Regions from separate parts of the Zhihengliuella alba genome, predicted to be linked through region 1. Evidence: riboswitches for the same ligand, from Rfam matches in the RefSeq annotation. Region 1 holds a riboswitch; the other holds the start of a gene.
What was found. A riboswitch is a leader RNA that binds a small molecule or an ion and turns the genes downstream of it on or off. The one in region 1 is predicted to bind S-adenosylmethionine.
Positions count from the first base shown of each region.

Region 2: another riboswitch for S-adenosylmethionine. It lies ahead of ABD784_RS06560 (bifunctional o-acetylhomoserine/o-acetylserine sulfhydrylase); the one in region 1 lies ahead of ABD784_RS11825 (ABC transporter ATP-binding protein).

Region 1 is NZ_BAABCJ010000006.1:62,919-66,892, reverse strand. Features, by position in the region: gene ABD784_RS11835 (ABC transporter permease) at 1-808, opposite strand, end outside; gene ABD784_RS11830 (aliphatic sulfonate ABC transporter substrate-binding protein) at 812-1,828, opposite strand; gene ABD784_RS11825 (ABC transporter ATP-binding protein) at 1,938-2,756, opposite strand; SAM riboswitch class I at 2,763-2,866, opposite strand; gene ABD784_RS11820 (AmiS/UreI family transporter) at 2,990-3,796, opposite strand; gene ABD784_RS11815 (hypothetical protein) at 3,973-3,974, shown strand, end outside.
Region 2 is NZ_BAABCJ010000002.1:166,845-170,818, reverse strand. Features, by position in the region: gene ABD784_RS06575 (CPBP family intramembrane glutamic endopeptidase) at 1-287, shown strand, start outside; gene ABD784_RS06570 (hypothetical protein) at 367-930, opposite strand; gene ABD784_RS06565 (VOC family protein) at 1,057-1,704, opposite strand; SAM riboswitch class IV at 1,870-1,987, shown strand; gene ABD784_RS06560 (bifunctional o-acetylhomoserine/o-acetylserine sulfhydrylase) at 2,104-3,498, shown strand; gene metX (homoserine O-acetyltransferase MetX) at 3,495-3,974, shown strand, end outside.

The DNA of each region.
Region 1 (3,974 bases):
AGTCGGTCAGCAGGAAACCGAGACCCATCGAAGAAGCGATGAGCTCGGCCGCGACGAGGAACAGCCATGCCTGGGCCAAGGCCAATCGCAGTCCGGAGAAGATCGAGGGAACGACGGCGGGCAGCTGGACCGTGGTCAGCAATTGAAGACCGCGTAGGCCGAAGGCCCGGGCCGCCTCGATCAGGTTCCGGTCGACGTGCCGCAACGCCAGGTACACGGTGGTGAAGACCGGAAAGAACGCGCCGATGGCGATCAACGTGACTTTGGAGTCCTCGCCGATCTGCATCCAGAGGATGAGCAGAGGCACCCAGGCCAGTGAGGGGACGGCACGGAACGCGCCGATCGTGGGGCTGAACAAGGCGTCAGCGATCCGGGACAGGCCGACGAGGGAACCGACAGCCAGACCCAGGAACCCACCGATGCCGAACCCGAGGAGCACGCGCTGCGTCGAGATACCGATGTGATTCCACAGCTCGCCGCGGTGGACCAGCTCGTCTGCCGCGCTCCAGACCGATGCGGGCGAGGGGAGCTGAACGGGGGAGAAGAGTCCGGCGGCCGTCGTGACGTACCAGGCGGCCAGCATGGCGACGGGCACGATGAGGCCCACCAGCACGCGCCCTCCCGCAGTGTTCAGCAGCTGCCGGCGCGGGCGTCCGGACGCCGCGCCCGTCTGCGGTGCGACGCCGGAGGCCTCGGGGGTGTCACCTGACCCCGCCGCGCTGGACCCGTACGAGCCCACGGAGACGTGAGCTGTACCGCCATAGACCTGGTTGCTCCGGTGGTCTTGCGTTTCGGAGGAGGCGCTCATGCCCTACTCCTTGAGGGTGGAGGCGTCGGCATCCTCCGCGAACGACGGTTCGAACAGCGTGTCGACCGCCTCGTCGATGCTGGCCTGCTCGGACACGTCCCCGATCTCGACGAAGATCGGTCCGACGGCCTCGAGGACCTCCCGCTGGGCCTCGCCTGGGACCGGATCGACGTCGAGGTTCGAGCGCTCCAGGATGACCTTGTCCGCGATGGGCTGTTCGAGACCGGCTTCCTCGGCCAGGATCTGCGCCGTCTCCTCCGGGTTCTCCGCGGCCCACTCTTGAGCCTTCTGGTATGCGTCGACCACGGCCTGAGCCAACTCGGGCTCGTTCTCCAGGAATTCCTCCGTGGCGTTCAGGAACCCGTACGTGTTGAAGTCGAGGTTCCGGTAGACCAGTTGGGCGCCCTCCTCCTCGGCACCGGCCATGATCGGGTCGAGCCCCGCCCACGCGTCGACGGAACCGTTGTTGAGCGCGCCCCAGCCATCGGCGTGCTGCAGGTTCTCGATCGTGACGTCGTCGACCGTCAGGCCGTGGGCCTGGAGCGCTTGCACCAGGAAGAAGTACGGGTCGGTCCCTTTCGTGGCCGCGACCTTCTTGCCCTTCAGATCCTCGACGGATTCGATGTCGGAGCCCTCGGGCGTGACGATGGCGGACCACTCCGGCTGCGAGTACAGGGCGATCGTCTTGATCGGTGCGCCGTTGGCCCGGGCCAGCAGGGCCGCGGACCCCGCGGTCGAACCGACGTGCAGCGCTTCCGAGCGGAGGCCCTCGTTGGCCTTGTTCGAACCGGCCGACTGGAGCCAGTTGACCTCGACGCCCTCGTCCTCGAGGGTCGCCTCCAGCCAGCCCTTCTCCTTGATGATCAGGCTCAGCGGGTTGTAGGTGGCGAAGTCGATGTTCAGTGTTTCTGCCGTGGCCTCGGCGTCCTCGCCGGCGCAGCCGGTCAGTGCGGCAGCGGCCGCGACGACTGCAGCCATGCCCAGGAGGCGGCGGCGGGTGTGGTGGTTCGGGATGCTCATGGTGTTCCTTTGCGACGAAGGCGTGCTGGATGGAGGGATGCGACGAGGCGAAGCGGTGGCCGGTGCAGGAACGCACCGGACTCCGCCGACGTCCGGACTCATGCCGGAGTCAGCGGCGGTGCGTGTCGACGCCCAGGTTCTCGAGAAGGGTGGAACGGAGGACGCCGAGTTCGGCGGAGGCTCGGTCCCTGGGCCGAACACCCGGAACGTCGATGACATTGGCGACGACGGCCCCTTCGAGGTCGTCGGCGGCACCGAGGACGAGGATCCGGTCGGCGAGCTGCAGGGCCTCGTCGACATCGTGGGTGACGAGCAGGATCGTGGCCGGATGCTTGGCGTGGATGTCCAGGAGCAGGTCCTGCATCTTGAGCCGAGTGAGGGCGTCGAGCGCTCCGAACGGCTCGTCGAGCAGCAGCACGCCGGGCCGGCGGGCGAGCGCTCTGGCGAGCGAGGCCCGCTGGGCCATGCCCCCGGAGACCTCGCGGGGCCGGTGGTCAGCGTGGGCGGAGAGCTCCACGTGCTCGAGCAGTTCGTCCACGTGGGCGGCGCCGGCCGCCTGGTCGGTGCCGCGGGGGAGGCCCAGTGCGACATTCCGCCGGATCGTCTGCCACGGCAGCAGCCGTGGCTCCTGGAAGGCGAAGGCCGAGGCCTCGCTCAGCCCGGAAACAGGGGACGAGCCGATCCAGACGGATCCCGACGTCGGCTGATCGAGGCCAGCGACGGTCCGCAGGAGCGTCGACTTGCCGCAGCCGCTTGGGCCGACGATGGCCAGGACCTCGCCCGCATGCACGGAGAAGTCGATGCCGTTCAGGACGGTGCGCCCTCCGAATCGCTTCGTGACGGATTCGAAAGTGACGGGCAGCGGGTTCTCCGAGGCCACTGCGGGCGCAGTTTCGGTACTGCGGGACACGGACAGCGTGGAAGCCATGAATCATCTCCATCGGTCCTGGCGGTAGCACCGTCCGGGCCGCGGGGTGCGGTCACCGGTGGTTGCTGCGGCGTCGTCGAGCCAGATCTCTCGGCCGCTCGGGATGGTGGTGAGTCAACGAAACGACACGGACGTCTCCATGGCAAAATCCCGCATCAACGCGGCGTCACATTTCCCGCGGTGGTACGCATCGGTGCCGGACGAGGCCGGGCGGTGAGCAGTCGAGGGCGGGATCAGCCCCGCGTGATGATTCTCGCCGCGATCTCCGTGGAGCCGGGCTCCGGTGAGTCGGCGACGGTGCGCCCGGATCCCGAACTCGTACCGCTCGAGCGCATCGTCCCGGACTCCGCGTCCGGCTGGCTTGGTGCTGTGGCGGAAGCCGAGACCGGCCGGGCGACCGCCGCCTCGGGATCGCCGGTGAGCTCGGCCTCGGTTTCGATGCGGCGGGCCCGCAGCGAGCGCCGACCCAGCAGGAGGGCGAGGACGAGAACCGTGATGCCCGCCAGACCCAGGGCGGCACCGGCGGCGGGGGAGGGGGCGTACAGCCCGAGGAGCTGGAGGAGGGCCGGAGCGGTGCACGTGCCGACACCGCAGAAGATCGCGAACCAGCCGATCGGGACCCGCAGCCAGGTGTGCCCCAGCCCATCGAGCAGGAAGAACAGGAACCAGAGAGCGGCCCACAGCCACCACATGGCGGCCGAGACCGGATCCGCCTGGAGGGCGATGGCCGCCCCGCCGAAGACCACGGCGGCGATCGCCACGTAGAGGCTGAACCAGCCGAAGCCCTCGGCCGGCAGATCGAAGGTGTTGATGGCGCCCACCCAGAGGTAGGTGAAGCCGAACAGGTACAGACCGGACGCCGCGAGGACCGCGGCCGGGTCGCCGTCGGCCTCGATCAGCAGGATCGTCGGGAAGACCACCTGCAGGGCGCCGACGAGGAAGTTGAGGACGGTCGCGCCGCGCGGGCGGACGAGGCCGATCAGGACCAGACCGTTGACGCAGAGCACCGCGCCGACGTAGAGAAGTCCGACACTGGACATGAGAACTCCCGGGGAAACAGTAGAGAGGCCTCCGGTGCCGAACGCGCCGTGCCCCTGCGAGGATCATAGGCCACGGGTGGGCGGGTCGTTCCACGGAGCGCGCATGCGACGGGCCGGTGCCGGCCGCACGGACTGCCGGCTGTGAATTCGGGCCGACCGGCGGCAGACTCGGGGCAAT
Region 2 (3,974 bases), on a different contig from region 1:
TCATCGTCGTCGGATTCCTCTTCCACCACCTGCGCCGTCTGGGCTGGGGCCGTGGCCCGGCGGGGAGGTGGACGGTGATCGCGACCAGTGCGCTGCTCCGCGGTAGCTACCACCTCTACCAGGGGGTGGGGCCGTTCGTCGGGAACGTAGCCATGGGGATCGTCTTCGGCTGGATCTACGCCCGCTACGGCCGCGTCATGCCGCTCGTGATCGCGCACGCCTTCCTCGACATCGCCGGGTTCGTCGGGTACGCGCTGTTCGGCTCCGCCACCGGGTTCGGGGCGTGAGTCCGGACGCCGATCACCCGGACGCCGATCACCCGGGCGCCTGGATCACTGCTGCGCCTGGTTCACTGCTGCGCCTGGATCACTGCTCCTGGATCTCCACCCAGACGTTGTCGCTGACGCGGCTCAGCCCGTCCTCGGCCGGCGGGGTGTAGCCGTCCGCGACCAGGTGGGCGACGCGCGGAGGCGTCGTCACGGCCTGCACGAGGGCGAACGTCTCGGGCTCGAGCGGGGCGCAACCGCCCGAGAACTCGTAGGTCCGCTCGGGGGAGAAGATCGCGACGCAGACCTCGTCGGCCTGGTTCGAGCGGCCGAGGTAGTACTCGATGCCGTCCTGGTCCGCTCCCGCGAAGCGGATCGAGGCGGGCTCCATGAAGCCGGCCTCGAGGATCTGGTCCGGGATCTCCTGGGTCGAGGCGGGGGTGTCCAGCAGGGCCAGTGCGGGCTCCGCCGGGGGCGCGCACGCGCCCACTCCGCAGAGCACCGCGGCCGCCAGGAGCGGCCCGAGCAGTCGGCTCCCGACGGACCGGGCGGAGCGCCGGGGAGCCCGCCGCCCGCCGCGCCCGGACGGCGAGACGGCCGCCGCAGCGACGGCATCGACCGCCGTCGTGCCGAGCCCTCTGCGAGTCGATTCGGTGGTCCCCATGCGCCTACGCCCCCCTGCGTCTGCCGCCGCCTTCTTCTGCGGCGAATCTAGTCCTGCCGGCCGCTCCGCGCCAGAGCCGGACCGGTCGCCGTGCGAGCCCGCCGGGGATGAGCCCCGGCGCGGGCTCTAGAGCGTGACCAGGCCGTGCGGCGTCATGAAGGACACGGACAGGATGCCCGGGGCGCCGTTCGGCGCCTGCCAGTCGACCGTGACGTCGCCCAGCGGCGACTGCTCCGGGCGGCCGAGCCAGTCCCGCACGCGGTCCCGCGACCCGGCGATGCAGATCTGCGCGATCTGCCCCTCTGGGCGCTCCACGGCCTGCGAGGGATGCAGCTTCTCGGTGCCCTCGTCCCACTGGATCATGTAGGGCACCTGGGGATCGGCGATCAGGCCCTTGATGCCGATCTGCTGCCAGGTCAGCTCCTGGCCGTCCGGGAACTTCCGGTTCCCCGGTACCCGACTGCGGCCGAGGCGCTCCTCGAACGGGACCAGGTCGTCCACCGCGACGACCCAGCCCATCCAGCCGCCGCCCATCTCCGAGCGGGCCCGGACGGCCTGGCCGAACGGTGCCTTGTCGCTCGCCGGATGGGCCAGGACCTCGACGACCTCGAGGTACTGGTTGTTGCGCAGCGGGAAGATGACGTTCCTGGTTCCGAAGCGAGGATGGACTCCTCCCTTGACGGATTCGATGCCGAGTTCTCGAGCGATCCGGTCGGCCGTGGCGGTCAGGCCGTCAGGGCCGCAAGCATAGGAAACATGGTCCAACCTCATCATGTCCTCATGATGGCACTATGTGATGGACGTCTCGAAATTAGGCTGCCCTTACTTGCCGCCGGACGCCGCGGCAGGAGGCTGTCCCGAGGCCGCGCCGGGCTGTGTGTCGGGCTGTTGAGACCGGGCTTGCACGGCGGCTCCTCTTCGTCGAAACTTGGGGACCAAGGTCATGAGTGCCAGCGTGAAACCCCGGTTTGCTGGCCGGCAACCCTCACACTCGCGGTGGGGTGCCCCGGGTGAAGACCCGGCTCCGCTCGAAAACGATGCGGGGCAAGCGCGGGAAAGCCTTCCCATCTGCTGTACCCGCCGGACCGTTACCGTCCGGCGGCCTTCGCCCCCTCGGCGTCGGCACGGCACAGCGGGAGTGCGGGCGGACCCCGGAACACAGAGGGGAACAACATGTCAGAGCAGAACACCACGCCGTCCACCCAGTCCGCAGCATGGGCCTTCGAGACCCGCCAGATCCACGCGGGCCAGACGCCGGATCCGACGACGGGCGCCCGGGCCCTGCCGATCTACCAGACGACGTCGTTCGTCTTCCCGAGCGCGGAGAGCGCCGCCGCGCGGTTCGCGCTCGCCGAGCTGGAGCCGATCTACACGCGCATCGGCAACCCGACGCAGGACGCCGTGGAGCAGCGGATCGCCGACCTCGAGGGCGGCGTCGGCGCGCTGCTGCTCGCCTCGGGCCAGGCCGCCACGACCTACGCCCTGCTCAACGTCGCCGAGGCCGGTGACCACATCGTCGCCAGCCCCACGCTCTATGGCGGCACGCAGAACCTGCTCAAGCACACGCTGAAGAAGTTCGGACTCGAGGTCACCTTCGTGGCCGACCCGGACGACCTGGACGCCTGGCGCGCCGCGGTCCGCCCGAACACCAAGGCGTTCTTCGGCGAAGTGGTGTCCAACCCGCGCCAGGACGTCCTCAACATCGAGGAGATCTCGGCGATCGCCCACGAGGTCGGCGTCCCGCTGATCGTCGACAACACCCTGGCCACCCCCTACCTGATCCGCCCGCTCGAGTGGGGCGCCGACGTCGTCGTGCACTCGGCCACCAAGTACCTGGGCGGGCACGGCACGGCGATCGCCGGCGTGATCGTGGACGGCGGCACGTTCGACTACGCCGCCGACCCGGAGCGGTTCCCCGGCTTCAACACCCCGGACGAGTCCTACAACGGCCTGGTGTTCGCCCGCGACCTCGGCGTCGGCGGTGCACTCGGGGCCAACCTGGCCTACATCCTCAAGGCCCGCGTGCAGCTGCTGCGCGACCTCGGGTCCGCGGTCGCACCGCTGAACGCCTTCCTGATCGCGCAGGGCCTGGAGACCCTGAGCCTGCGCGTGGAGCGGCACGTGGCCAACGCGCAGCGCGTCGCGGAGTGGCTCGAGGGGCGCGACGACGTCCTCTCGGTCGCGTACGCGGGCCTGCCGTCCAGCCCCTGGTACGAGCGCGGCCGCAAGTACGGCCCGCGCGGCACGGGCGCGGTCATCGCGTTCGAGCTGGCCGGCGGCGCGGAGGCCGGGCAGGCCTTCGTCGACGGGCTCTCCCTGCACTCGCACGTCGCCAACATCGGCGACGTCCGCTCCCTCGTCATCCACCCGGCGTCGACCACGCACGCGCAGCTCAGCGAGGAGGAGCAGCGCGCCGCCGGCGTCTCGCCCGGCCTGGTCCGGATCGCGGTCGGCATCGAGCACGTCGAGGACATCCTCGCCGACCTCGAGGCCGGGTTCCGCGCCGCCGGTGCGGCGTCCTCGAACACGACGACGGCGGCGGCCGGCGCCGAGGCACCGGTGAAGTGACCAGCGGCATCGAGACGATCACCGAGCCCCGGGGGCGCCGGACCGGCGCCCCCGGGGCGGTTCCCGGCGCGGTCACGGCCCCCGGGCAGGGAGCGGAGGCGCCGACATCGACCGTCGGGACGCGTCCGGACGGTCGGTCGCAGCCGGGCCCGGCGACAGGGTCCGAGGGCGTCCTGCAGACGCTGCGCACCGGCGCCTTCGAGTTCGAGACCGGCGGCGCGCTGCCATCCGTCGACATCGCCTACGAGACGTGGGGCACCCTCGATGCGGACGCCTCCAACGCCGTGCTCGTCCTGCACGCCCTCACCGGGGACACGCACGTGTCCCGGGGAGCCACCGAGCTTCCCGGCTGGTGGGACGACTTCGTGGGCCCGGGCCGGACCGTCGACACGGACCGCTACTTCGTCGTCGCCCCGGCCGTGCTGGGCGGCTGCGCCGGTACCACCGGGCCGTCGAGCCCGGACCCGGACGGGCGG